DNA from 4 places in the Comamonas sp. Z3 genome. Region 2 is predicted to be linked to each of the others. Evidence: predicted binding sites of a transcription regulator. Region 2 holds the regulator's gene; each other region holds the start of a gene.
What was found. The regulator HrcA, encoded in region 2, represses chaperone genes, less so after heat shock. The targets are predictions, from matches to a motif close to TTAGCACTCNNNNNNNNNGAGTGCTAA.

Region 1: groES (co-chaperone GroES) is a predicted target of HrcA. The motif match lies at 3,005-3,031, and genes of this name have one in related genera.
Region 3: rpoH (RNA polymerase sigma factor RpoH) is a predicted target of HrcA. The motif match lies at 3,144-3,170, and genes of this name have one in related genera.
Region 4: rpoH (RNA polymerase sigma factor RpoH) is a predicted target of HrcA. The motif match lies at 4,587-4,613, and genes of this name have one in related genera.

What each region holds. Positions count from the first base shown of each region.
Region 1 is NZ_VOQU01000002.1:207,078-214,200, forward strand. Features, by position in the region: gene FSY59_RS05595 (porin) at 1-732, shown strand, start outside; gene groL (chaperonin GroEL) at 896-2,539, opposite strand; gene groES (co-chaperone GroES) at 2,632-2,922, opposite strand; gene FSY59_RS05610 (chemotaxis protein CheW) at 3,167-5,809, shown strand; gene FSY59_RS05615 (H-NS family nucleoid-associated regulatory protein) at 5,824-6,162, opposite strand; gene FSY59_RS05620 (GNAT family N-acetyltransferase) at 6,357-6,845, opposite strand; gene FSY59_RS05625 (bifunctional nicotinamide-nucleotide adenylyltransferase/Nudix hydroxylase) at 6,912-7,123, opposite strand, start outside.
Region 2 is NZ_VOQU01000002.1:399,004-406,126, forward strand. Features, by position in the region: gene FSY59_RS06520 (winged helix-turn-helix domain-containing protein) at 1-234, opposite strand, end outside; gene rapZ (RNase adapter RapZ) at 265-1,182, opposite strand; gene recN (DNA repair protein RecN) at 1,187-2,944, opposite strand; gene FSY59_RS06535 (NAD kinase) at 2,947-3,846, opposite strand; gene hrcA (heat-inducible transcriptional repressor HrcA) at 3,876-4,883, shown strand; tRNA gene FSY59_RS06545 (tRNA-Ile) at 4,936-5,012, shown strand; partial or broken gene FSY59_RS06550 (IS5/IS1182 family transposase) at 5,145-5,778, shown strand; gene FSY59_RS06555 (ion channel) at 6,036-6,644, opposite strand.
Region 3 is NZ_VOQU01000006.1:177,853-184,975, reverse strand. Features, by position in the region: gene FSY59_RS18440 (fatty acid desaturase) at 1-33, opposite strand, end outside; gene FSY59_RS18435 (sterol desaturase family protein) at 34-777, opposite strand; gene FSY59_RS18425 (tripartite tricarboxylate transporter substrate binding protein) at 1,027-2,025, opposite strand; gene rpoH (RNA polymerase sigma factor RpoH) at 2,168-3,112, opposite strand; gene FSY59_RS18415 (LysR family transcriptional regulator) at 3,290-4,210, opposite strand; gene FSY59_RS18410 (tripartite tricarboxylate transporter substrate binding protein) at 4,261-5,274, opposite strand; gene FSY59_RS18405 (IlvD/Edd family dehydratase) at 5,385-7,123, shown strand, end outside.
Region 4 is NZ_VOQU01000004.1:10,768-17,890, reverse strand. Features, by position in the region: gene FSY59_RS12260 (iron-containing redox enzyme family protein) at 1-538, opposite strand, end outside; gene FSY59_RS12255 (fatty acid desaturase) at 556-1,476, opposite strand; gene FSY59_RS12250 (sterol desaturase family protein) at 1,477-2,220, opposite strand; gene FSY59_RS12240 (tripartite tricarboxylate transporter substrate binding protein) at 2,470-3,468, opposite strand; gene rpoH (RNA polymerase sigma factor RpoH) at 3,611-4,555, opposite strand; gene FSY59_RS12230 (LysR family transcriptional regulator) at 4,733-5,653, opposite strand; gene FSY59_RS12225 (tripartite tricarboxylate transporter substrate binding protein) at 5,704-6,717, opposite strand; gene FSY59_RS12220 (IlvD/Edd family dehydratase) at 6,828-7,123, shown strand, end outside.

The DNA.
Region 1 (7,123 bases), 190 kb from region 2:
GAAATCGGCATGTCTCTGGGCGCGCGTGCAAACAATATGCTCAAGTACGTGGCCGAATTTGGCCCTGTTCGTGCGGGCTTGCAGTACTCGTTTGACGAGAGCAATACCTTTGCGAAGAAAGGGGCTGGAGTGGATATGACCCCGGGCGGTCTGGCATTGAAGACCGCAGGCGGCTATCTGCGTTATTCTGCCAACGGCATTTCTGTGGGTGGCGCTTTCCAGCGCTCGACCTTGCCGGCCGGCACCGATGTGGATGCCTGGACGCTGGGCGGCTCCTATCGCACCGGGCCTCTTTATCTGATGGCAGGCTACGGCCAGAACAAGGTCAAGGATAGTCTGGGGGCTGCGGGCGCGGGTGCGATTTTTGATGCTGGCTTGCTCAACGCATATTGGACAGGTTCGTCCAACGGTGGCTTTATCGCGGGCAATGCCCCTGGCAACTTTGCCAACAAGCGTGAGATGTTCAAGGTGGGCTTTGGCTACCAGGTCACGCCACAGCTCAATGCCGGCATGCATTACTACCATGCCAAGCAATCGGGATCGGCGACTGGCGCCTTCAACGGCAAGGCTGACTTTATCGTTGCCGTGGCCGACTACGCCTTCTCCAAGCGTACCGATGCCTATTTCGCGGTGGACCACACCAAGACCAAGGGCGGTGCGGGCGTGATGCTTGATGCCAATGGCGCGAAAAAGCGTACCGGCATCACCATCGGTCTGCGTCATCGCTTCTGAGGCGAACCTTCGGATACAAAAGCCAGCCGATATCGGGCTGGCTTTTTTGTTCTCGGAGCCGAGCAGCTTGTGAAGCGCGACACAAAAGGAAAAGGCCGCAGATGCGGCCTTTTCCTTTTGCGCATAACCGGATGGTGCAGACCATCCGGTAGCAGCAGAGCAATTACATGCCCATGCCGCCCATGCCACCCATGCCGCCCATGTCGGGCATGGCAGGAGCTGCGTCAGCCTTGGGGGCTTCAGCGATCATGCACTCGGTGGTCAACAGCAGGGAAGCCACGGAAGCAGCATTCTGCAGAGCAGTGCGAGTCACCTTGGTGGGATCCAGGATACCCATTTCCAGCATGTCGCCGTAGCTGTCGTTGGCAGCGTTGAAGCCGTAGTTGCCGGAGCCGTTCAGCACGGCGTTCACGACCACCGAAGGCTCGCCACCGGCGTTGGCCACGATTTCGCGCAGAGGGGCTTCGATAGCCTTGAGCACCAGCTTGATGCCGGCGTCTTGTTCGGCATTGCCGGTAGCCAGGGCACCAACGGCTTGCTTGGCGCGCAGCAGGGCCACGCCACCGCCGGCCACGATGCCTTCTTCCACAGCAGCGCGGGTAGCGTGCAGGGCGTCTTCCACGCGGGCCTTCTTTTCCTTCATTTCGACTTCGGTGGCAGCGCCAACCTTGATCACGGCAACACCGCCGGCCAGCTTGGCCACGCGCTCTTGCAGCTTTTCACGGTCGTAGTCGCTGGTCGCCTCTTCGATCTGGGCGCGGATTTGCTTGACGCGGGCTTCGATTTCAGCAGCTTGGCCAGCACCGTCGATGATGGTGGTGTTTTCCTTGCCGATTTCGACGCGTTGGGCTTGGCCCAGGTCTTCCAGGGTCACCTTTTCCAGCGACAGGCCCACTTCTTCAGCGATGACCTTGCCGCCAGTCAGGATGGCGATGTCTTCCAGCATGGCCTTGCGGCGGTCGCCGAAGCCAGGTGCCTTCACAGCCACAACCTTCAGGATGCCGCGGATGGTGTTGACCACCAGAGTCGCCAGGGCTTCGCCTTCGACGTCTTCGGCAATGATCAGCAGAGGACGGCCGGCCTTGGCCACAGCTTCCAGTGTGGGCAGCAGGTCGCGGATGTTGCTGATCTTCTTGTCGAACAGCAGCACGAAGGGGTTGTCCAGAACAGCGGCTTGCTTTTCGGGGTTGTTGATGAAGTAGGGCGACAGGTAGCCGCGGTCGAACTGCATGCCTTCAACGACGTCGAGCTCGTTGTCCAGCGACTTGCCTTCTTCAACCGTGATCACGCCTTCCTTGCCGACCTTGTCCATCGCGTCGGCAATGATCTTGCCCACGGATTCGTCGGAGTTGGCGGAGATCGAGCCGACCTGGGCGATTTCCTTGGAGGTGGTGGTGGCCTTGGATTGCTTCTTCAGCTCTTCCACCAGGGCGGCGACAGCCTTGTCGATGCCGCGCTTCAGATCCATGGGGTTCAGGCCGGAAGCCACGTACTTGGAGCCTTCGCGCACGATGGCCTGGGCCAGCACGGTAGCGGTGGTCGTGCCGTCACCAGCGATGTCGTTGGTCTTGGAGGCCACTTCCTTCACGAGCTGGGCGCCCATGTTCTGCAGCTTGTCCTTGAGTTCGATTTCCTTGGCCACGGACACGCCGTCCTTGGTCACGGTGGGGGCGCCGAAGGAGCGCTCCAGCACCACATTGCGACCCTTGGGGCCCAGGGTAACCTTGACTGCGTTAGCCAGGATGTTCACGCCTTCAACCATGCGTGCACGTGCTTCACCGCCGAAAACTACGTCTTTTGCTGCCATTTTTGGCTCCTAAAGAATGGGGTTCAATTGTTCTGCCGGCGCTTATCAATCAATCGTCGGCAGCTATGAATAGGGGAGGTGTTCGGGAAGGATTACTTCTCGACGACTGCAAACAGGTCGTCTTCCTTCATGACCAGCAGCTCGTCGCCGTGGATCTTCACGGTTTGGCCAGAGTACTTGCCGAACAGAACGCGATCGCCGACCTTCACGTTCAGGGCGATCAGTTCGCCCTTGTCATTGCGCTTGCCGGGACCTACAGCCAGCACTTCGCCCTGGTCAGGCTTCTCGGTGGCAGCATCAGGGAGCACGATGCCCGAGGCTGTCTTGGTTTCGTTTTCGAGGCGCTTGACGATCACGCGATCGTGCAGGGGACGCAGGTTCATACCAACTCCTAAATACATCAACAAAGTTGAAACAAGACTTGCCAGCCATCCGGCTGACATTCGGATATCTAGGGTCAAGCTGTTAGCACTCAACCCCATCGAGTGCTAATAATAAGGCAATTTCCCGAGCTTTCAAGACCTCTCCCCAGCCGATCAGAGGGCAAATTGCTCAAGGAGCAGGGTTTGTTCTGGGTCATGTGTAACGTCTTTTTACAAATAGGCCTGGCTTTTGCTCTGCCAGAACATGCCTCTAGAAACCATGACTGCCCCGGCGCAGCGCGCCCAGGATCTGCTGCAGACAGACGTCTTCATTCCTCATATGCGCCAGGTCGGGCGCTGCGAGAGTTCACTCAGGGAGCTGAATCTGATGTGGCGGCTCATAGAGTCCTCCGCCAAGATGAATTGCCCTCAGGAAGCACAGGCCTTGCTGCCCATGATGGCCGCCACGCGTGGCGGCTTCGAGCGGCTGGAGCAGGATCTGGTGCGCTCCATGGTCATGCAGGCGGTGGCTGGAGTGACGGCAGGGCTGTCCAGTCAGGCACAGCATCTGATCGATACCCTGGTGCGCAATCTCTACGAGCGCACGGCCGATGTGGGGTTTCTGGCGACCGACGCCGTGCTGTGCGGTTTCATGGCAGGGCTGGATGGGGATGAGGCAGCCATTACCCAGCGTCTGCAGGCCTACCGGAGCAAATACACGGTCTATGCGGACATTCTGCTGCTGGACGCTGAAGGCCGGGTGCGAGCGAGTGCTCGCGAGAGGAGTCTGGCCACGGATCAGCCATGCCGGGATGCGTTGATTGCCCGTGCGCTGCAAAGCCCGGGCTTTGTGCAGAGCTTTGGTGCCACCGACCTGCTGCCGGGCCATGACAGCGGTCTGATCTATGCGCATCGCATGCTGGACCCCATCAACCGGCAAGCCATGGGTGTGCTGTGCCTGTGCTTCGACTTTGACGGCGAGATGCAAGGCATCTGGAGCGGACGCGACCAGATTGACGACAGTGGCGCACCAGAAGCGCAGACCAGCATTGCCCTGCTGCTGGATGAGCAGGGCCAGGTGCTGGCCAGCAGCGATCTGCACTGGATTGGTGTGGGTGCGAATGTGCGGCCTCACCGTGATGGTGCAAGCGCGCTGCATGTGTATGGAGGGCGCACCTATCTGGTGCAGTCTGCGGCATCGGCAGGCTATCAAGGCTATATGGGCCCCCAGGGCTGGCGGGCGCAGATCATGACCCCGCTGGAGCTGGCCTTCGGTCTTCAGTCGCAAGCGGGGCTGGACGGGCTGGATGCCGAGGTGGCCCAGGGCCTGCTGGCGCATGCGCACCGTTTCTGCCCGCCCCTGCACGCCATCCACAGCGCTGCGGACACCATACGCCGTGTGGTCTGGAACGGGCGGGTGATGACGGCAGGCAAGCAGATGGACAACACGCGGCTGCAAGCCGTGCTGGAGCAGATTGGCGAGACGGGGGCGCGGACGAACGAGGTCTTCTCTCAATCCATTGATGCGCTCTATGGCACGGTGCTCAATACCGCACTGCGGGACAACAGCCTGCTGACGAGTCTGCTGGTGGATCTGCTGGATCGAAATCTCTACGAGCGCGCCAACGACTGCCGCTGGTGGGCACTGACGCCGCAGCTGTCCGAATTGCTGGAGGCCCTTGCCTTGGGGGAGAGGGCCGGTGATCTGGTGAGCGAGGTGTGCGGGTTGCTTACCGGCATTCACGATCTCTATACGGTCTACCAGCAAATCATGGTCTATGACGCCCGCGGCAAAGTCGTGGCCGTCAGCCATAGAGGGCAGGCAGAGAGTCAGGAGCTGCTGGGCAGCCATATAGAGGCGGACAGCCTGCACCAGGTCCTGGCGCTGGCAGGGACCCAGGACTATCACGTGTCGCCATGGCGGCCCTGCGTGCAGCACGAGAATGACGGCCCGACCTATGTCTATCACGCGGCCATACGCAATGCCGACGGGATGGTGCTGGGAGGGATCGGTCTGGTGTTTCATGCACAGCGTGAATTCAAGTCCATGCTGGAAGGTGTGACCGGCGTGCAGGCAGGAGGCGCAACCAGCAGACAGGTGGCTTACCTGAACCGATCGGGCATGGTCATGTCGTCCTCGGATGTGCATCTGCAGCCGGGCATGCGGCTGGAGCTGCCGCCGCAGATGCTGGCCTTGGCGCCAGGCCAGAGCTTGGCCCGTGCCATGGTGTACCAAGGTCAGTACTGCGTGGTGGCGATCACAGCGGGCAGCGGCTACCGGGAGTTCAAGCGCAGCGACGGCTATCGCGAAGAGGTGCTTGCGCTGTCCGTGCAGGCTTTTGGTGCCGTGCAGGACGATGCGCTGGCGGCTGTCGGTCGCCGCAATACCAGGGTGCAAGGCCTGGCGGCGGCCAGTCAGGGCAGCGCATTGGGCATGGAGATGGCGACTTTTTTTGTGGGGCGCAGCGTGCTTGCCGTCGATGCGGCCTGCGTGCTCGAGGCTCAGAGTGCCTCGGCCATCGCTCCCGTTTCGGCCGGTCGCTTGCCGCACTGCGTGGGAACGCTGGCGCGGCGCAGCCAGGCAGTCGTGGCCGGCTATGTCTGGGTCTTCGATCTGGGAGCGCTGCTCTTTGGCAAGCCCGTGACCAGGACGGCGCAAAGCCAGGTGATCGTGCTGGAGCACCAGGGGCTCAAGCTGGGCGTGCTGGTCAGCGATCTCGAAGGTGTAGTGCGCTTCGAGAGCGGGCAGTTGCGACTGGCCCCTGCAATGGCGGGTGCGGCAGATCAGCTGGTTGACCGCTTGATCCGTGCCAATGACGGAGATCTGCTCATCCAATGCCTGAACGTGACGGCCTTGGTGCGCATGCTCAAGGCGCCGCTGCCGGCGGAGCAGGCTGCTGGGGGCTGAAAGGGCCGGGCTGCTTACTGAACCGGGAACGGGTTCTTTTCGTCGCGAGGGGCGCTGAAGTCCACGGTAGGCGTGGTCTTGATCTCGTACTGGTTGCGGTCCTTGCCTTCGATCCACTTCGGAGGCTTGCCACGGCCGGTCCAGGTCGCGCCGCTTTCGGGGTCGTAGTACCTGGCCTCGACCTTTTTCTTTTCTTCAGGCTTCCAGGGGAAGACCTGCTGAGAGGTAAAGCCGAAGGTGGCGATCAGTTGCTTGACGGTGGCCAGGGCTTCCTTGGCTTCGGTGCTGCGCGCTTCCTCGATGCGCTTGTCCAGCGCACTTTTCTGGGCGATGAGTTCTTGATAGCTTGGCATTCTGGATTCCAGAGATAGTGTGAAAGGTCAGCACTGATTGCCGCCTTTGTTATTGTTTTGCAAAACCATTCATTTTGGCGCAAGCGCGAACGCACCGCATTGTTGATGTTGCGTACACTCAATCTGAAAAGGGATGCGCATCATTTTGAAGGGCTTCACACATCACTCTGGATGATCCGGCCTGCAGCTCAGTCCTATTGGTCGCCAGCGGCCATGGCCTGCAGGGCGGTGCCGGTCATGCGATAGCGGATCCACTCGGTCTGCGGCAGGGCGCCCAGGCTGTCATAGAACTTGATGGAGGGCGTGTTCCAGTCCAGGCAACTCCATTCAAAGCGGCCGCAGTCCTTTTCCAGGGCAATCCGGGCCAGATGCTGGAGCAGGGCCTTGCCGGCGCCGTGGCCGCGTGCGTCAGGCGTGATGTACAGGTCTTCCAGGTACAGGCCGTGCTGGCCCTGCCAGGTGGAATAGTTGAAGAAGTACACGGCAAAACCCACGGCCTGGCCGTCAATCTCGCAGATCAGGCCGAAGACGGCCGGGTTGGCGCAGAACAGCGTGCGACGCACATGGTCGGGCGTGGCCTTGACTTCATGCTCGGCCTTTTCATAGATGGCGAGTTCACGCACAAAGTGCAGGATCAGGTCGATGTCTTGCTCGGTGGCGGGGCGGATATGGAGCTGGCTCATAAAATAAGAGGAAAAAGTGGATCCAAAGCTTGATGGTAAAGCGCTTGCAGCTATGGTTTTTATTTATCAGGCGACCTGGCGCTCGGGCTCGCTCTGAGCCAGGGTCACGGGCAGGAACTGGCACAGGATCTGGAAATGGTCCTCGAAGAACTCGGCTTCCATGAGGGGCAGGTCGGCAACCGGCACCCAGCGGGCCAGGGCTGCGTCGTCCGCGCCCTGTACCGGGGGCAGACTGGGCTGCACGCCCAGATCCAGATAGTGCACATGGGTGATGGTAC
Region 2 (7,123 bases):
GAGCACCAGTACCGGAACAATGGAGCCGGCAGAGCGCAGCTCGCGGCACCAGTCCAGGCCGTTGCCGTCGGGCAGGCCCACGTCCATGAGAAGCACATCAAACGTTGTCCTGCTCCATTGCTGACGCGCGTCGGCGATCAGCAGGCTGTGGGTGACGGCAATGCCCTCGCGCTCCAGAGCGTAGCAAACCGTGCGTGCAATGGCAGGGTCGTCTTCGAGCAGCAGCACATGCATGGCTGACGTCTGGGGGCTGAGCATGCGGGGTCAGAGGATCGGGGTTTCCGGGGCCAGAAACTGTTGAGAGACCTGAATGAACTTGTCGCGGAAATCCAGCGAGCGGTGGCGGCGCACGGTGGGCCACTGCTTCTCGAAATGCCTGGCCAGGGCTTCGACGAGAAAGACCGAGCGGTGCTGCCCGCCTGTGCAGCCTATGCCCACGGTGACATAGCTGCGGTGGTCTCTGGACAGCAGCGGCAGCCAGCGTTCGAGGAATTGCTGTATGTCCAGCTGCATCTGCTGCACCTCGGGCAGGGCTCCCAGATAGTCGGCAACCGGCTTGTCCAGGCCGGTCAAGGCACGCAGTTCCTTGTCGTAGAAGGGGTTGGGCAGCATGCGCACATCAAACACATAGTCCGAGTCGATGGGCATGCTGTGCTTGAATCCAAAGGACTGGAACATCAGCGTCATCTGCCCTGCCGGTGCTTCGATGATCTGCTTGATATAGCTTTGCAGCTGCGCCGACTTGAGATCGCTGGTGTCGATGACGATGGAGCGGTCGCGCAGCAGGCCCAGCAGCTCACGCTCCTTTTCGATATCGAGCTCCAGTGCCTGGCGCTCGTTCGTCAGGGAGCCAGGCGATAGAGGGTGGCGCCTGCGGGTTTCCGAAAAGCGTCTGATCAGCGTTCCGCTGTCGGCGTCGAGAAAAATCATGCGCGGCATCAGTCCCTGCTTTTTCAGGCGATGCAGCTGATCAGGCAGCTGAGGCAGGCCCTTGGCACTGCGCGCATCCATGGCAATGGCCACTTTCTCGTCCTGATGGGTGAGCTTGAGCTCCACAAAGGACTGCAGCAATTCCGGGGGCAGGTTGTCGACGCAGTAGTAGCCAGCATCCTCCAGCGCGTGCAGCGCAACGGATTTGCCCGATCCGGACATGCCGCTGATCAGAACAATCTCCATGGACATGATTTCACACTCCTCTGACTTTGCCGCTCTTGCGGACTGTCGTGCTGGCTTTGGCGCTTCGGGCCGGGGTGGCCGATGGACGCAGGGCGCTGTTGGCGGCCTGCTTGCCAGGCAATCTTGCCATGGCCAGCATTTCTCTGGCATGGGCCATGGTTGCTTCGGACAGGTGCTCGCCGCCCAGCATGCGGGCCATCTCCATCTCGCGCTCCTCGCCCGCCAGCGGGTCCACGCTGCTGATGGTGGTGTTGGATTTGGGGCGCTTGGTCACCCGGTAATGCTGGTCTGCATAGGCTGCGACCTGGGGCAGGTGGGTGACGGCCAGCACCTGGCGCGACCCGCCGAGAGAGTGCATGAGGCGGCCCACGGTTTCGGCCACGGCTCCGCCGACGCCGGAATCCACCTCGTCAAAGATCAAGGTTCCGGCCTGGCCCAGCTCGCTGGTGGTCACGGCAATGGCCAGCGAGATGCGCGACAACTCGCCGCCTGATGCCACCTTGGCCACCGGTTTGGGCGTGGCGCCGGTATGGCCGGCCACGAGAAAGGTGATGCCGTCCGTGCCGGCCGGGCTGGCGGCTTCGGCATGCTCCAGCTGCACTTCGAAACGGCCGCCCTTCATACCCAGACTTTGCATGGATTGGGTGATGGCGCGTGACAGGCGTGGTGCAGCCAGGGTGCGCTGCTGCGAAATTTTGCGCGCCTCGGCCTGATACTTGAGATGGGCAGCCTGCTCTTTGGCGCGCAGACCCTCGACATCGACGGCGGCATCCAGCTGGTGCAGCTCCTGCTTCCAGCCTTCGAGCAGGGCGGGCAACTCTTCGGGCGTGCGCTTGTAGCGGCGCGCCAGCTGCATCCACAGCGACAGGCGTTCGTCGAGATCGGCCAGCAGTTCGGGGTCCAGATCGGCGCGGCGCAGATAGGCCTGCAGCGAGTGGCGGGCATCGTGCAACTGGGCCACACAGGAGCCGAGCACGTCGGCAATGCTCTGAAACTCGGGCTCCAGATGCTCCTGATCCTGCAGCAGGTGGTGGGCTCTGCCCAATGGGGTGGCCGCTCCCGCATCGTCATCTTCCAGCAGCTGCAGGCAGGACTGGGCAGAGTCCATCAAGGTCTGCGCGTGCGACAGGCGCGTGTGCTGGGCGTTGAGCTCATCCCATTCTTCGGCGCGCGGCGACAGCTTGTCCAGCTCGGATATCTGCCATTGCAGTCGCTCTCGCTCGCGCTGCAGATTGTCCTGGGCCGAGAGCGCCTGCTCCAGAGCCTGATGGCTCTGGCGCCAGTCCTGCCACAACGACTTGAGCTGGGCGGTTTCAATACCGCCGTAGGTATCCAGCATGGCGCGTGCAGCGTCCGGGCGGGTCAGGCTTTGCCAGGCATGCTGGCCATGAACGTCGATCAGCTGATCGCCCAGATGGCGCAGCTGCGTGGCCGTGGCGGGCGAGCCATTGATCCAGGCGCGGCTGCGGCCCAGACTGTCTATGACGCGGCGCAGCAGCAAATCCTGCTCCTGCGCAAACCCCGACTCTTGCAGCCATTCGTGCAGATGGGGCGGGCAATCGAACTCGGCGCAGATATCGGCCTGGGGGCAGCCTTCGCGTACCACCTGTGCATCGGCGCGTGCGCCCAGCACCAGTTGCAGGGCGTCGAGCATGATGGATTTGCCGGCGCCGGTTTCGCCGGTAAGCACCGTGAAGCCGGTTTGCCAGTCCAGGTCGAGTGACTGAACAATCACAAAGTCCCGCAGGACGATGCGCTTCAAGGCCATGGTCAGACGCCTCCCTCGTTCCAGCCCAGCTTTTTGCGCAGGGTGTCGAAGTAATTCCAGCCCTTGGGGTGCAGAAAGTGCACGCTGTGATCGGCGCGGGTCACCAGGATGCGGTCGCCATGCTGCAGCGATTTCAGGGACTGCATGTCAAAGTTCGCGCTGGCATCGCCACGCCCGCCCACCACCTCGATAGTCACCTCCTGGGCGTCCGAGAGCACGATGGGGCGGTTGGAGAGGTTGTGCGGCGCGATGGGCACCATCACCCAGGCCGGAATCGAGGGGTGCAGCATGGGGCCGCCGGCCGAGAGCGCATAGGCGGTAGAGCCCGTGGGGGTGGCCACGATCAAGCCATCGGCGCGCTGGTTGGAGACAAAGCTGCCGCCGACCTCGATGCGCAGCTCCACCATGCCCGAGGTCGAGCCACGGTTGACCACCACGTCATTCATGGCCTGGGCTTCAAACACGCACTGGCCGTCGCGCATTACGCGAGCATTCATCAGCGTGCGTTCGTCTTCCTCGTACTCACCTTGCAGGATGGGCGTGATGGAGGCTTCGAATTCATCCAGGGCGATGTCGGTGACAAACCCGAGGCGCCCCTGGTTGATGCCGACCAGCGGCGTGCCATAGCGCGCCAGATGGCGGCACACGCCCAGCATGGTACCGTCGCCGCCCACGACCAGGCCGAGGTCGCAATGCTTGCCCAGACCGTCCACGTCCATGCTCGGGTAATCGGGCAGGCCCGCATAGATGGCCGACTGGGTATCCAGAATCACCTCACAACCCATGCTGCGCACATAACCGGCAATCCGTTGCAGTGCTTCGCTGGCTGCATCGGACGGAACCCCTGCTGCCGGTGTGTGGTACTTGCCGATCAGGGCAATATGGTGGAACGTGGATGTCATCTGGGAAATTACATCATTAAAATGAAATCATGCTCGACGAACGTGCCAAGTTATTGCTCAAAGCGCTGATCGAGCGTTACATCGCTGACGGTCAACCAGTCGGCTCGCGCACTCTTTCACGTGCATCCGGGCTTGAATTGTCGCCTGCCACCATACGCAACGTGATGGCCGACCTGGAAGAGATGGGCCTGATCATCAGCCCTCACACATCGGCAGGCCGCGTGCCGACAGCCAGGGGATACCGCCTGTTTGTCGACACCATGCTGACCGTGGACCGCTCCGATCTTGTAACGCCCGGCCTGATGCCCGAACAGCCGCAGAAGGTGATCGCCAATGCGGCCAACCTGCTGTCCAACCTCTCCCAGTTTGTGGGCGTGGTCATGGTGCCGCGTCGCAGCTCCGTCTTCAAGCATATCGAGTTCGTGCGTCTGTCCGAGCGGCGCTTCCTGGTCATCATCGTCTCGCCCGAGGGCGATGTGCAAAACCGCGTGATCTTCACCGATGTGGATTACGAGTCCTCGCAACTGATAGAAGCCTCGAATTTCCTCAATCACCATTACGCCGGCTTGACAATGGAGGAGGTGCGCACGCGCCTGCAGACCGAAGTGGAGCAGTTGCGTGGTCAGGTGGCCAGCCTCATGCAGGCGGCGGTGAATGTCGGCGCCGAGGTCATGAGCCACCACGATCGCGAGGATGTGGTGATCGCCGGCGAGCGCAATCTGCTGTCCGTGAGCGATTTTTCCAGCGACATGGGAAATCTGCGCCGTGCTTTTGACCTGTTCGAGCAGAAAACGCAGATTCTCAGGCTGCTGGATTTCTCCAATCAGGCCGATGGCGTGCGCATCTATATCGGTGGCGAGAGCCAGACCGTTCCTTTCGAAGATCTATCCGTAGTGAGTGCTCCCTATGAGCTCGACGGCAAGGTGGTAGGCACTTTGGGAGTGATAGGCCCCACGCGCATGCACTATGACAAGATGATCCAGATTGTAGATATCACATCCAAACTGGTGAGCAATGCTCTGAGTCACAAGCGTTAGGCCCTACAATGGCAGAGTTTTTCTGATGGCGGCCATGGCTGTTGTCGGTGTTGGGGCGTTAGCTCAGTTGGTTAGAGCAGAGGACTCATAATCCTTTGGTCGTCGGTTCAAGTCCGCCACGCCCTACCAATGAATTCAACGGGTTACGAGCAATCGTAGCCCGTTTTTGTTGAGGCTCGTCAACCAAGTGTCAACCAGCACAAAGGGTTGAGCTTCACGACTTCTGGCTAGCACCGCTTCGCCAGAAGCCCCAGGGCCGTGATGCTCGCGGCCCCCATGGCAGCCGACCCGTCAGCACCGACTGTGGCGACAGCTGCAGCCCCTCATCCCTGCCTTCGTGCCTTCTGCCCAAGTCGGTGCGCGCAAGCTCGCAGTCAGCGATGAAGCTGCCCTCAACGGCCTCTTGTTCCTGCTTCGAGCCGGTGCTCCATGGCAAGACTTTCCCCCAATCCCTTGGATACGCAGCGGCAGGAGCGCCGCAGATGCCTTGGAGCATTGATACCGGCCATGCGGACCCGCTTGCCTGAACAGGAGCAGATCGATTGGAGCCCGGCCAGCATTGATGGCTCCTCGGCACCCAGCCCCCGGTAGACCAGTAGACAGCCACCACTCCAAGATGTTCGAGAAGTGCGTGGACGCGATTGCTGCGATTGCAGGCCTGCCAGGACGAGCTCGTAGAAGGCCCGCCAGGCTGCAGGTCGATTCAAGCGATGCCGAGCTCACCTGAGACCAGGGTGCATCGTCAGCCGCATTGCCAGACGGTGGTTGGAGGCGGCGAGCGGCTGGGCAAGCACCGCTGCGTGGTGGAGTGGACGACGGCTGGATATCCACCCGGGGTTGCTGAAATGGGCGGCAGCAGATCATCTGCGCACGCTTCGTGGATCGGTGGGGTTAGCCACTCTTTGTCTATGCAGTGCCGCCCGTTTGTCGTCGACCAGGTTCGTCGCACTGCGCCAGGCGGACTAGCTTTGGTGCGCCAGAATGCCAAAATTGGTGCTTGCGCGAATGCAACTGTGTCACCAACAGTAGCGAGTGGTCATCTGGAATTTCGGTAAGCGTACGTCGGGCGCTCGCACAGCGGGCGTTGAGCCAGTGCCGGCACCTGCAGCCACACAAGATGCTCAAGAAAAGGCCGCGACTGCTGCTCTATCTCTATCGGCTTTGATTCATCCGCTGCACGAGGGAGGTGATGTAGACCGTGAAGATTGGGAAGATCGTCATTCCACAGGTCGCCAGCAGCGCAGTGCAGACTTTGCCCAGCGTTGTCTCGGGAACGATGTTCGAGCCTACGGTGGTGACCGTCATGGAAGCCCACCACAGCGCGTCATAGTAGGTCTTTACCAAGGGGTTCACTCCGTTTTCAAAAACAAAAAAGATCAGCGTCTGGAAGTAAACCACAGAGAAAAAACTCACCAGGTACGCGACAAAGAGCCCCGTGATCTTGTTGGCGACCACCATTTTGACGAGTACCACCAGCGCAGCTCCTCCACGCATGATGGGCAGAAACTTCAGCACATACAGCACTTCCGCCGAGAACGACAGTGAAAACAGCTGGATCAGGCTCAGATAAGGAATCGACAGCAGCACCAGCAGAAAGTGGCGCAAGAGAAAACGCATCTTTTTGGGTGCCAACAGCATCAGCAAAAAGAAATCGATCAGAAAGTACAGACAGACCCACAGCTGGATGCGTTCATAGACTGTGCCCTCTACAAAGACCTGGGCGGAGAACGCCTCCAGTGAAATGCTGACGATCAGCAGCAACGCTGCGCACATGCTTAGAACGCTCAACACGTGAGCAAACGTGAAACGCCAGCCGCTCTCAGGTGATACGGGGAGTACTTTCGATTCTGAAACTGAAGATGTCACCACATCAGACCTTGATAACGGAAAACCCAAACATCGGTGCAGCCATGAACTTGGTAAATGTTACGGCTTGAAAGCTACCCGGCATCCTGGGGCCGGTATCGGGTCGTCCCGAGCTGCAGTGGTTTCGCTCAATGCCTGTTGGAGGCCTTCGGTTCTTGCAAACGACGGCACACCCAAGCCAGTTCCCACATCGTCATCATCACTCGCAGCTTCCAGTGCTCCGAGGAACGTTTCGACTGTAGCCAAGCACGGTTTGACTTGGCAAGCCCAAGCTGGCAGTTATTTCACAGGCGACTCAAACAGGACGCTGGCTTGCAGATATGCACACTCGGAAGGTCAGAAGGCGGATCCCCGGGAAACTCCATGGTGCAGCC
Region 3 (7,123 bases), on a different contig from region 2:
ATGACGCAGGGCGGGATAGCGGCGCCTGTTCATTCAGCGACGAGGGCCTTGGGGAGCGCTGTCCGTGACCCGCGTTCCCATGATCTGGTCCATGAAGGCCAGAGCAAAGCCATAGTTGCCGGCGGGGCGTGCGTGGTGCAGATGGTGACGGCGGCTGGCAGCCAGCGGGTGCGTGTCGGAGACCTCGGGGAAAAAATCATAGTTGGAATGGCCGATCAGATTCAGGATCAGACTCAGCACTGGTACCGAGGCCAGCGACCAGAAGTAGAAGTCATGCACCAGCATGGGCAGCAAGATGATGTTGCCCAGCATCAGAGCTTCGATGGGGTGGAAGCTGTAGGTGGACCAGGGCGTGGTCACCACGGAGCGATGATGGTCGCCGTGATAGCGCACCAGGCGGCGCGTGTGCAGCAGGCGGTGGTTGATCCAGAAGTGCACATCGTTCCAGATCAGCAAGGCAAAGATCTCCAGCGCAATGCGTCCGGCGCTGGCCGTGGGCGAGAGCTGGGCCCAGCCCAGCTGCAGCAGACCCCAGGGAACGATCATGCCGATGCCGAAGATCAGTATGGAATGAAAGGACTGGCGCCATTCACGCTTTAGCTGCTCGGGCTTGAGCGGGCGCGTATCGAGCGGTCTGCCTGTGCCCGCGCGCGCGAGGGCCGCTGTCAGTGCCGCCATGAGCAGGCCGCCCAGCAGATAAATACCCCCGAAAAAAACCAGACCCAAGGCCATGACTTGCCAGGCATTGAGCTGCGTGAACCAGGTACCAGCGTCCATGAAGGCTCCAAAAGCGGTGGCGCTGCTCCAGAAACAACAATGCGCCCGACGGCATAGCGTAAACCCATGCCTGTCGGGCGCATGATAAAGGACGCTGCGGTAGCTCTCGTTGATACCCGGAGTAGCTTCAGCGTGTGGGATGGAGCAAAACTGGCGCACGTCATCTGCGTGACAGCGAGCAAGCGCCGCCGCGCAGCGAGGCTGTCGTCCCCCTCGGGGGAAGCCGCAAAGCGGCTCAGGGGGGCGTGTTTACTGTGCCGTGATGCCCTGCTCGCGAATGATGGTGCCAAGGGCCTTCACATCCTGCTGGATGCGGTTGCTCAGGCCTTCGGGCGAACTGCCCACGGCTTGCCAGCCTTGCATGGACAGCTTCTGGCGCATTTCTGGCGTGCGCACGATCTCGCTGACGGCTGCCGCCAGCTTGTCCACATGGGCCTTGGGCATGGACTTGGGCGCTGCCACTGCGTTCCAGATTTCCAGGTCGAAGTTGTTGACGCCGAGTTCCTTGAGGCTGGGCAGGCCGGGAGCCAGCGGACTGCGTGCGGCAGAAGTCACGCCAATGCCATGCAGCTTGCCGGCCTGAATCTGCGCCATGGCCAGTGCCGGAGGCAGCATGGACAGCTTCAAATCGCCGCCCTGAATGCCGTTGAACACCTGTGGGTAGCCGGTATAGGGCACATGTACGGCCTTGATGGCCGATCGGCTCTTGAGCAATTCCATGCCCAGGTGGCCCACGGTGCCGACGCCGGGAGAGCCATAGCTCCATTTGTCGCCAGCCTTGGCGGCCGCTTCCATGAAGGCCTTGCCTTGCGGGGCCGATGACGGGGCCACCAGCACCAGCGGCGCCACGCCGATCAGGCTCACGGGCTGCAGATCCTTGATGGGGTCATAGCGCACAGCGGGGTTGAGCATCTTGGCAATGGTCATATTGCCGTTGATCATCACGCTGAAGGTGTAGCCGTCGGCCTTGGCCACGTATTCACCGGCGATATTGCCGCCTGCACCCACACGGTTTTCCACAATGATGGTCTGGCCCAGCTTTTTTTCCAGAGGCTCGGCCAGTGCGCGCGCGCTCAGATCGGGCGAGGAGCCGGCGGGGAATCCCACGATCAGGTGCAGGGGCTTGTCGGGCCAGTTGTCAGCCGCCATGGCGGCTGGAGCCATGGCAGTCGCCATCATGGTGACGCCTGCAGCAATCAGGCTGCGGCGGGACAGATTCTTCAGAATTTGCGAAGTGCGAATAGGCATGGCAGGTCTCTTTTGAATTTTTGATGGGTGATCGCTGTGCATGAAAACATGCATCGATTCCGAAAAATAAAAAACCCGGAAATTATCCGGGTTTGAGGTTCAACATTTCAGCCTTTTAAGGCCCTGGTGCGCAAGTTGGCGTTTACGCAAACTCGGCCAGCGCTTTTTTCATCTTTTTCATGGCGGCTACTTCAATCTGGCGAATGCGCTCGGCGCTCACGCCATATTCGGCAGCCAGCTCATGCAGCGTCATGCCGCCGGAGCCGTCGTCATTGACCTTGAGCCAGCGCTCTTCAACGATGCGGCGGCTGCGGTCATCCAGGCCCTCCAGGGCCATGACCAGACCATCGGTCGCCAGATGATCGCGCTGACGCGATTCAAGCATGGCGGTAGGCTCGTGGCTGGCGTCGGCCAGGTAGGCGATGGGGCCGAAGGCCTGCTCTCCGTCGTCGCTGGGAGAAGGATCCAGCAGCACATCGCCGCCGGCCAGACGGGTTTCCATCTCGATGACTTCCTCGCGCTTGACGTTGAGCTTGGCAGCGACAGCGTCAATTTCGTTTGAGGTCAGGGTTTCGCGCAGGGCCAGTTCATCGTCGGCCATGGCGGCATCGGACTTCAGCTCATGCTTCATCGAGCGCAGATTGAAGAACAGCTTGCGCTGGGCCTTGGTCGTGGCGACCTTGACCATGCGCCAGTTCTTCAGAATGTATTCGTGGATTTCCGCCTTGATCCAGTGCATGGCGTAGCTGACCAGACGCACACCCTGATCAGGGTCGAAGCGTTTGACAGCCTTCATCAGGCCCACATTGCCTTCCTGAATCAGGTCGCCGTGAGGCAGGCCATAGCCCAGGTACTGGCGTGAGATGGAGACGACCAGACGCAGGTGAGACATCACCAGACGCCCGGCGGCGTCCAGATCATTGTGTTCTTTGAGCTTGCGAGCGTAGTCCTGCTCTTCCTCAAGGGTGAGCATTGGCATACGATTGACCGCCGAGATATAGGCATCCAGGTTGCCCAGCGGAGGTACCAGCGCCCAGGGGTTCGCGGGCGCCAGGGCAGTAGCAATGGAGCCGGAGGCAGTTTTCATTGCAGGTTTCCTTTCTTCCATGATCTTCATATTAGCACTCCGTTAGAGAGAGTGCTAAAGACAAAGTTCCCACAGCTTTTGTTGGTTTTCTGATGGCGCAGGCGGTTTGTAGCGATTCATGGAGAATTTCTTACATTCCCTTCGATCTCTGTCTTTTCCGGCCTCCGGAGCGGTGCTCTAGCTGGAATGAAAGGCCAGGTTTTGCAGGCTCGCTCTGATTAATGTCTCTAATTTCCTAGCAGCCGAGCTTCGAGGTGCGTGGCGGCGCATCACTATGCCCAAAGGACGTTGAATTCCAGGGGCCGACAAGGGAATCTGCGCGAGGCGGTCGGCCTGTAGCAGCGATATGGCTGTTTCGGGTAGCGCGCTGATGCCCAGGCCCGCACTGACCAGAGCTCCTATGGTTGCTATATGGTCAACTTCAAAGACAGGAGCGAAATAAAGCCCTTTTGAGAGCAGATCCGCATCAATGTACTGGCGCACGCTGGCAGAGCTTGGCATGGAGACATGCGGGTAGTCCAGGGTGGTCTCGATCGGGATGGGACCTGCCTGCCTGGATAGAGGATGGTCATCGGGACAGATGATAAAGAACTGGTCTTCCATCAGTTGTTCATAGGCGAGGTCTTCCTGCTTGGGATCGGCTGCAGTGAGTGCAAAGTCGACCTTGCCATCACGAACGAGATCAAACGCTGCTCCCGACAAGGTATCAAGCAAGGCAAGGCGCACCCCGGGGTGAATCCGCGTGAATTCGGCAAAGACCTTTGGCAGCAGCGAGGCGGCCAGAGAGGGAAGTGCAGCAACCGTCACCGAACCAGTTCTGAGCTGTACGGTGTCCGTCACGGCGCGCAAGGCACGCTGCGTATCGCGCAAGATCTCCTGGGCATGGGCGATAAAGACATGGCCCGCATCGGTCAGCTCGACGGCGCGAGTAGTGCGCTCAAACAGTCTTGCTCCGATCTGGGCTTCTACACGCGCAATCAGGGCCGACAGCGCAGACTGCGAGAGGTGAACCTGGAGCGCGGCTTGGCCAAAGCTCTTGGTCTGGCTCAGAGCGACCACCGCCCTCAGGTCTTTGGTTGATAGATTGGCTTCCACCACAGCAGTATAGGTAGCGGAGCTGCAGCTTTTTGCAGCTCCGCCATCTGCGCTTATTCAGCCTTGATGTCGCTGTCTTTGATCAATTTGGCCCACTTGGCGTACTCGGCATTGATGATCTTGGCCGACTCTTCAGGCGTGTTGTAGGTGGCAATGGCGCCCTGGGCAAGCATGGAGTCCTTGACATCCTGCTTGGACAGAATCACTTTCAGCGCCGAATTGATCTTCTGAATGACTGCAACTGGCGTTCCTGCAGGAGCCGTGAGCGCAAACATGGAGCTGACCTGCATGTCTGGAAATCCGGCTTCCACCACGGTAGCGATATCTGGAACCGAGGCGACGCGTTCTTTGGTGGTGGTGGCCAGGGCACGGAGCTTGCCTGCCTTGATCTGGCTTTGTGCGGCAGGAACGGTGTCAATCATGGCATTGATCTGACCGCCGAGCAGGTCGGAAAGAGCGGGGCCGCTGCCTTTGTAGGGTACATGCACGACTTCCACCTGCGTCTGGCGCTTGAACATCTCGATCGAGAGATGCTGGGGCGAGCCATTGCCTGCGGAAGCGAAGGTGACGCTGCCAGGGCTGGCCTTGGCGAGGGCGACCAGTTCCTTGACGGATTTCGCCTGAACATTGGGATTGACTACAAATACCAGCGGAACGCTGCCAACCACCGAGATGTGCGCGAAGCTCTTGTGGATGTCAAAAGGAGTCACCGCAGGCGTCAGTGCTGCATTGATGGTGTGGCTTGTGAAGGCGCCCATCAGCAAGGTGTAGCCATCGGCAGGTGATTTGGCAACTTGACCCGCCCCCAGACTGCCGCCAGCTCCGGCACGGTTATCGACGACGAACTGCTGCCCGAGCTGGTCTGAAAGCTGTTTGGCGAGAACGCGGCCAATGACATCGGTCGCTCCGCCCGGCGCATAGGGAACCACCAGCCTCACGGGTTTGTTGGGGTAGTCGGTCTGCGCACTGGCTGCTCCCGATGCGCCGGCTGCAACGAGGGCGGTTGCAAGCAGGTTAACGAGCTTGCGGCGGTACATGCCCGGATTGACGGGGTCTGTGGGTTTCATGAAGTCTCCTTAGGGTTTTCAGGTATGCGCTTTCTGGTTCGAGCGCTCGATTTTTCTTTTAATCAATAATATTATTAATAATCAGTGCATCAACAATGGTTAACCCTTCCATGACGAACAAGCCAGACCAGCAAGCCACGATTCATCCGGAAGCCGCTTCGAGCGGCATCTCCAAAGGACTCACCAACTACGGTGATCGCGGCTTTTCTCTTTTTTTGCGCAAGGCCTTCATCAAAGGAGCGGGCTATACCGACAAGGCGCTGGACAGGCCTGTGATCGGTATCACGAACACCGGCAGCTCCTACAACCCTTGTCACGGAAACATGCCGCAACTGATTGAGGCGGTGAAGCGCGGCATCCTGATGGCCGGCGGGCTGCCCATGGACTTCCCGACCATCTCCTTGCACGAGAGCTTTTCCCAGCCGACCAGCATGTATCTGCGCAACCTCATGTCCATGGACACAGAGGAGATGCTGCGAGCGCAGCCCATGGATGCGGTCGTGCTGATCGGGGGGTGTGACAAAACGGTGCCGGCCCAGCTGATGGGTGCGGCTTCGGTCGGACTGCCGGCGATTCAGCTGGTGACCGGCTCCATGCTCACCGGATCGCATCGAAGCGAAAGAGTGGGGGCCTGCACCGATTGCCGACGCTACTGGGGCAAATTTCGTGCCGAAGAAATTGATGCGGAGGAAATTTCCGACGTCAACAATCAGCTCGTCGCCAGTGTGGGCACCTGCTCGGTGGCGGGCACTGCCAGCACGATGGCTTGTATCGCAGAAGCTCTGGGAATTGGCCTTCCTGGCAGCGCGACCCCTCCAGCGGTCACTGCCGACCGCATCCGGGTTGCAGAGCGATCCGGTGAGGTGGCTGTGCACATGGCGCGTGCAGGATTGAGCATTGACAAGATTCTCACACCAGCTGCCTTCGAAAACGCCATGCGCGTGCTGCTGGCCATGGGGGGCTCGACCAATGCCATCGTGCATATGGCAGCGATCGCAGGTCGTTTGGGATACGAGCTGGATCTCAAGGCCTTGGACGTCATGAGCCGCAATACTCCGGTGTTGCTCGACCTCAAGCCGTCCGGCGACCACTACATGGAGGACTTTCATGCCGCGGGCGGCATGCATACCCTGCTTCGAGAGCTCAAGCCCCTGCTGCACCTCGATGCTCTGACCGTGACGGGGCGCACCCTGGGCGAGGAGCTGGAGGCGGCAGGTCCCGGCTTCAAGCAGCATGTGGTGAAGACTCTGGATGCTCCCTTGTATCCACAGGGCGGCATTGCCGTGCTGCACGGCAATCTTGCCCCGGCAGGAGCCATCATCAAGCAGTCCGCAGCCAACCCCGAGCTGATGGAGCATGAGGGCCGTGCCGTTGTCTTCGAGAATGCGGAGGATTTGGCCGCGCGTATCGACTCGCCCGAGCTGGATGTCCGGGCCGAGGATGTGCTGGTGCTCAAGAACATCGGCCCCAAAGGAGCGGCGATGCCGGAAGCGGGTTACCTGCCCATTCCCCAGAAACTCGCTGCCCAAGGCGTGAAAGACATGGTGCGTGTCTCCGATGGGCGTATGAGTGGCACCGCTTTCGGCACCATCGTCCTGCATGTGACGCCCGAGGCGGCAATTGGCGGGCCCTTGGCCTGGGTGCAAACCGGGGACAGAATTCGCCTGTCGGTGCGCGAGCGCTGTATTGAATGGCTGGTCAGTGAGGAAGAGCTGGCTATGCGTCAGAATGCCAAGCCTGTTCAAGTTCCTGCCGCAGAGCGTGGCTACGCGCATCTGTTCAAGAAAACTGTTTTGCAGGCTGATCGTGGCGCAGACTTTGATTTCTTGACTGCGACGCAGCGCAAGGG
Region 4 (7,123 bases), on a different contig from region 2:
GGGCGTCAAAGTCGGTGTCATAGCCCTGGGCCGCAAAGCGTGAACGCTTGAACAGACGCGAAGGCATTTCGCTGGCCACCGACAGGGCCAGCGCATGGGCGCCGCTTTCCACGGCCATGGCTGCAGCTTGCATGGCACCCACACTGGCGGCGCAAACTCCATGCACGGACAGCGTTTCCATGGGCGGGGCGGCCATCTCGCCCTGAATCATGCTGGCAAAGCCGGGCATCAGTGCATCGCCCCCCGAGGAGCCACTGGACAGAAAGCCGATGTCGGAGAGCTTTTTGCCAGCCAGGGCCAGGGTCTCCTCGATCGCGCGGGCCGCCATGCGGGCGTTGCTGAAGACAGTCTGGCCTTCACCATCAATGGCGTAGTGGCGGGTCTGGATGCCGTTCTCGGCCAGGATGCGGCGCTTGATGCGCTCGGAGATGCGGTTCAGCGGTGCGACAAACGCATCCATGCCAGCGTTGTCCACCGGGGCGCCAGGCAGAAACATGCCGGCAGATTGCAGATAGACCTTGGAATAGGCGACGGGCATAGATCCTCAACAGGTTTTTACTTCACAGCGTCGGGCGGCATCTGCGGCTCGGTTCTTGCCGCGGGCCAGACCAGACCCAATACAAACACGCGTCCCATATAAGGCAGCAGGCCACCTTCGTTCAATGCGGGAGTGACCCGTTGGCGGTAAATGCGCTCATGCAGTCCGCTGAGCTCGGACCAATGGGCATGCGGGCATTCATGGTGCGCGGTGTGCAGGCCAATATTAAAAAGCAGGGGGTTGACCAGGCCTTCAAAGTTGCGCGCGTAGTTCAGCTCGATACCCGGAGTATTGCGCTGTGCTCTGGTCAGCGGCCTTCCATCGGCGTGGGCATGTTGAAGATAGTTGGTGGCCAGCAGCCAGTGCAGGCCGTGCAACTGGGGAACGATGATGAAAATCAGGGCCTTCTGCCAGTCCAGCCAGAGAAAAAAGCCCCAACTGCCCAGCCACAGCAGGTATTGCCCCATGCAGTAGCGAAAGGCTCCGGGCCAGTGAAGACGCAGATTGTTCAGCCACCGAAAGAACAGCGGATACAGCACGAAAGCCGCCTGCACCGGGTGAATCAGGTAGCCCCACAGATGGTTGGTATCGCCACCCCATTCGGGCCGGTAGGTGCGCGCCAGATCGCGCGGTCCGTGGCGAAAGCGGTGGTGGTTGGCCACATGAGCGGGCCAGAACACAAAGGTGGGATGGCCTTGCAGCAGGGTCAGCCAGTAATCGGTCAGGCGGTTGGTCCGGCGCCCCCGCCACATGCGCGCATGGGTGTGGTTGTGGTGGATCACGCCCACACCCAGGGTCAGAAACAGCTCGACGCCGTAGAGAATGAAGCTGAAGCCCTGCGTCCATTGCCACCATACCAGCAGCGGCAGCAGCAGCATGTAGAGGACGGATTGCCAGTCGCGCCAATGACGCAGGGCGGGATAGCGGCGCCTGTTCATTCAGCGACGAGGGCCTTGGGGAGCGCTGTCCGTGACCCGCGTTCCCATGATCTGGTCCATGAAGGCCAGAGCAAAGCCATAGTTGCCGGCGGGGCGTGCGTGGTGCAGATGGTGACGGCGGCTGGCAGCCAGCGGGTGCGTGTCGGAGACCTCGGGGAAAAAATCATAGTTGGAATGGCCGATCAGATTCAGGATCAGACTCAGCACTGGTACCGAGGCCAGCGACCAGAAGTAGAAGTCATGCACCAGCATGGGCAGCAAGATGATGTTGCCCAGCATCAGAGCTTCGATGGGGTGGAAGCTGTAGGTGGACCAGGGCGTGGTCACCACGGAGCGATGATGGTCGCCGTGATAGCGCACCAGGCGGCGCGTGTGCAGCAGGCGGTGGTTGATCCAGAAGTGCACATCGTTCCAGATCAGCAAGGCAAAGATCTCCAGCGCAATGCGTCCGGCGCTGGCCGTGGGCGAGAGCTGGGCCCAGCCCAGCTGCAGCAGACCCCAGGGAACGATCATGCCGATGCCGAAGATCAGTATGGAATGAAAGGACTGGCGCCATTCACGCTTTAGCTGCTCGGGCTTGAGCGGGCGCGTATCGAGCGGTCTGCCTGTGCCCGCGCGCGCGAGGGCCGCTGTCAGTGCCGCCATGAGCAGGCCGCCCAGCAGATAAATACCCCCGAAAAAAACCAGACCCAAGGCCATGACTTGCCAGGCATTGAGCTGCGTGAACCAGGTACCAGCGTCCATGAAGGCTCCAAAAGCGGTGGCGCTGCTCCAGAAACAACAATGCGCCCGACGGCATAGCGTAAACCCATGCCTGTCGGGCGCATGATAAAGGACGCTGCGGTAGCTCTCGTTGATACCCGGAGTAGCTTCAGCGTGTGGGATGGAGCAAAACTGGCGCACGTCATCTGCGTGACAGCGAGCAAGCGCCGCCGCGCAGCGAGGCTGTCGTCCCCCTCGGGGGAAGCCGCAAAGCGGCTCAGGGGGGCGTGTTTACTGTGCCGTGATGCCCTGCTCGCGAATGATGGTGCCAAGGGCCTTCACATCCTGCTGGATGCGGTTGCTCAGGCCTTCGGGCGAACTGCCCACGGCTTGCCAGCCTTGCATGGACAGCTTCTGGCGCATTTCTGGCGTGCGCACGATCTCGCTGACGGCTGCCGCCAGCTTGTCCACATGGGCCTTGGGCATGGACTTGGGCGCTGCCACTGCGTTCCAGATTTCCAGGTCGAAGTTGTTGACGCCGAGTTCCTTGAGGCTGGGCAGGCCGGGAGCCAGCGGACTGCGTGCGGCAGAAGTCACGCCAATGCCATGCAGCTTGCCGGCCTGAATCTGCGCCATGGCCAGTGCCGGAGGCAGCATGGACAGCTTCAAATCGCCGCCCTGAATGCCGTTGAACACCTGTGGGTAGCCGGTATAGGGCACATGTACGGCCTTGATGGCCGATCGGCTCTTGAGCAATTCCATGCCCAGGTGGCCCACGGTGCCGACGCCGGGAGAGCCATAGCTCCATTTGTCGCCAGCCTTGGCGGCCGCTTCCATGAAGGCCTTGCCTTGCGGGGCCGATGACGGGGCCACCAGCACCAGCGGCGCCACGCCGATCAGGCTCACGGGCTGCAGATCCTTGATGGGGTCATAGCGCACAGCGGGGTTGAGCATCTTGGCAATGGTCATATTGCCGTTGATCATCACGCTGAAGGTGTAGCCGTCGGCCTTGGCCACGTATTCACCGGCGATATTGCCGCCTGCACCCACACGGTTTTCCACAATGATGGTCTGGCCCAGCTTTTTTTCCAGAGGCTCGGCCAGTGCGCGCGCGCTCAGATCGGGCGAGGAGCCGGCGGGGAATCCCACGATCAGGTGCAGGGGCTTGTCGGGCCAGTTGTCAGCCGCCATGGCGGCTGGAGCCATGGCAGTCGCCATCATGGTGACGCCTGCAGCAATCAGGCTGCGGCGGGACAGATTCTTCAGAATTTGCGAAGTGCGAATAGGCATGGCAGGTCTCTTTTGAATTTTTGATGGGTGATCGCTGTGCATGAAAACATGCATCGATTCCGAAAAATAAAAAACCCGGAAATTATCCGGGTTTGAGGTTCAACATTTCAGCCTTTTAAGGCCCTGGTGCGCAAGTTGGCGTTTACGCAAACTCGGCCAGCGCTTTTTTCATCTTTTTCATGGCGGCTACTTCAATCTGGCGAATGCGCTCGGCGCTCACGCCATATTCGGCAGCCAGCTCATGCAGCGTCATGCCGCCGGAGCCGTCGTCATTGACCTTGAGCCAGCGCTCTTCAACGATGCGGCGGCTGCGGTCATCCAGGCCCTCCAGGGCCATGACCAGACCATCGGTCGCCAGATGATCGCGCTGACGCGATTCAAGCATGGCGGTAGGCTCGTGGCTGGCGTCGGCCAGGTAGGCGATGGGGCCGAAGGCCTGCTCTCCGTCGTCGCTGGGAGAAGGATCCAGCAGCACATCGCCGCCGGCCAGACGGGTTTCCATCTCGATGACTTCCTCGCGCTTGACGTTGAGCTTGGCAGCGACAGCGTCAATTTCGTTTGAGGTCAGGGTTTCGCGCAGGGCCAGTTCATCGTCGGCCATGGCGGCATCGGACTTCAGCTCATGCTTCATCGAGCGCAGATTGAAGAACAGCTTGCGCTGGGCCTTGGTCGTGGCGACCTTGACCATGCGCCAGTTCTTCAGAATGTATTCGTGGATTTCCGCCTTGATCCAGTGCATGGCGTAGCTGACCAGACGCACACCCTGATCAGGGTCGAAGCGTTTGACAGCCTTCATCAGGCCCACATTGCCTTCCTGAATCAGGTCGCCGTGAGGCAGGCCATAGCCCAGGTACTGGCGTGAGATGGAGACGACCAGACGCAGGTGAGACATCACCAGACGCCCGGCGGCGTCCAGATCATTGTGTTCTTTGAGCTTGCGAGCGTAGTCCTGCTCTTCCTCAAGGGTGAGCATTGGCATACGATTGACCGCCGAGATATAGGCATCCAGGTTGCCCAGCGGAGGTACCAGCGCCCAGGGGTTCGCGGGCGCCAGGGCAGTAGCAATGGAGCCGGAGGCAGTTTTCATTGCAGGTTTCCTTTCTTCCATGATCTTCATATTAGCACTCCGTTAGAGAGAGTGCTAAAGACAAAGTTCCCACAGCTTTTGTTGGTTTTCTGATGGCGCAGGCGGTTTGTAGCGATTCATGGAGAATTTCTTACATTCCCTTCGATCTCTGTCTTTTCCGGCCTCCGGAGCGGTGCTCTAGCTGGAATGAAAGGCCAGGTTTTGCAGGCTCGCTCTGATTAATGTCTCTAATTTCCTAGCAGCCGAGCTTCGAGGTGCGTGGCGGCGCATCACTATGCCCAAAGGACGTTGAATTCCAGGGGCCGACAAGGGAATCTGCGCGAGGCGGTCGGCCTGTAGCAGCGATATGGCTGTTTCGGGTAGCGCGCTGATGCCCAGGCCCGCACTGACCAGAGCTCCTATGGTTGCTATATGGTCAACTTCAAAGACAGGAGCGAAATAAAGCCCTTTTGAGAGCAGATCCGCATCAATGTACTGGCGCACGCTGGCAGAGCTTGGCATGGAGACATGCGGGTAGTCCAGGGTGGTCTCGATCGGGATGGGACCTGCCTGCCTGGATAGAGGATGGTCATCGGGACAGATGATAAAGAACTGGTCTTCCATCAGTTGTTCATAGGCGAGGTCTTCCTGCTTGGGATCGGCTGCAGTGAGTGCAAAGTCGACCTTGCCATCACGAACGAGATCAAACGCTGCTCCCGACAAGGTATCAAGCAAGGCAAGGCGCACCCCGGGGTGAATCCGCGTGAATTCGGCAAAGACCTTTGGCAGCAGCGAGGCGGCCAGAGAGGGAAGTGCAGCAACCGTCACCGAACCAGTTCTGAGCTGTACGGTGTCCGTCACGGCGCGCAAGGCACGCTGCGTATCGCGCAAGATCTCCTGGGCATGGGCGATAAAGACATGGCCCGCATCGGTCAGCTCGACGGCGCGAGTAGTGCGCTCAAACAGTCTTGCTCCGATCTGGGCTTCTACACGCGCAATCAGGGCCGACAGCGCAGACTGCGAGAGGTGAACCTGGAGCGCGGCTTGGCCAAAGCTCTTGGTCTGGCTCAGAGCGACCACCGCCCTCAGGTCTTTGGTTGATAGATTGGCTTCCACCACAGCAGTATAGGTAGCGGAGCTGCAGCTTTTTGCAGCTCCGCCATCTGCGCTTATTCAGCCTTGATGTCGCTGTCTTTGATCAATTTGGCCCACTTGGCGTACTCGGCATTGATGATCTTGGCCGACTCTTCAGGCGTGTTGTAGGTGGCAATGGCGCCCTGGGCAAGCATGGAGTCCTTGACATCCTGCTTGGACAGAATCACTTTCAGCGCCGAATTGATCTTCTGAATGACTGCAACTGGCGTTCCTGCAGGAGCCGTGAGCGCAAACATGGAGCTGACCTGCATGTCTGGAAATCCGGCTTCCACCACGGTAGCGATATCTGGAACCGAGGCGACGCGTTCTTTGGTGGTGGTGGCCAGGGCACGGAGCTTGCCTGCCTTGATCTGGCTTTGTGCGGCAGGAACGGTGTCAATCATGGCATTGATCTGACCGCCGAGCAGGTCGGAAAGAGCGGGGCCGCTGCCTTTGTAGGGTACATGCACGACTTCCACCTGCGTCTGGCGCTTGAACATCTCGATCGAGAGATGCTGGGGCGAGCCATTGCCTGCGGAAGCGAAGGTGACGCTGCCAGGGCTGGCCTTGGCGAGGGCGACCAGTTCCTTGACGGATTTCGCCTGAACATTGGGATTGACTACAAATACCAGCGGAACGCTGCCAACCACCGAGATGTGCGCGAAGCTCTTGTGGATGTCAAAAGGAGTCACCGCAGGCGTCAGTGCTGCATTGATGGTGTGGCTTGTGAAGGCGCCCATCAGCAAGGTGTAGCCATCGGCAGGTGATTTGGCAACTTGACCCGCCCCCAGACTGCCGCCAGCTCCGGCACGGTTATCGACGACGAACTGCTGCCCGAGCTGGTCTGAAAGCTGTTTGGCGAGAACGCGGCCAATGACATCGGTCGCTCCGCCCGGCGCATAGGGAACCACCAGCCTCACGGGTTTGTTGGGGTAGTCGGTCTGCGCACTGGCTGCTCCCGATGCGCCGGCTGCAACGAGGGCGGTTGCAAGCAGGTTAACGAGCTTGCGGCGGTACATGCCCGGATTGACGGGGTCTGTGGGTTTCATGAAGTCTCCTTAGGGTTTTCAGGTATGCGCTTTCTGGTTCGAGCGCTCGATTTTTCTTTTAATCAATAATATTATTAATAATCAGTGCATCAACAATGGTTAACCCTTCCATGACGAACAAGCCAGACCAGCAAGCCACGATTCATCCGGAAGCCGCTTCGAGCGGCATCTCCAAAGGACTCACCAACTACGGTGATCGCGGCTTTTCTCTTTTTTTGCGCAAGGCCTTCATCAAAGGAGCGGGCTATACCGACAAGGCGCTGGACAGGCCTGTGATCGGTATCACGAACACCGGCAGCTCCTACAACCCTTGTCACGGAAACATGCCGCAACTGATTGAGGCGGTGAAGCGCGGCATCCTGATGGCCGGCGGGCTGCCCATGGACTTCCCGACCATCTCCTTGCA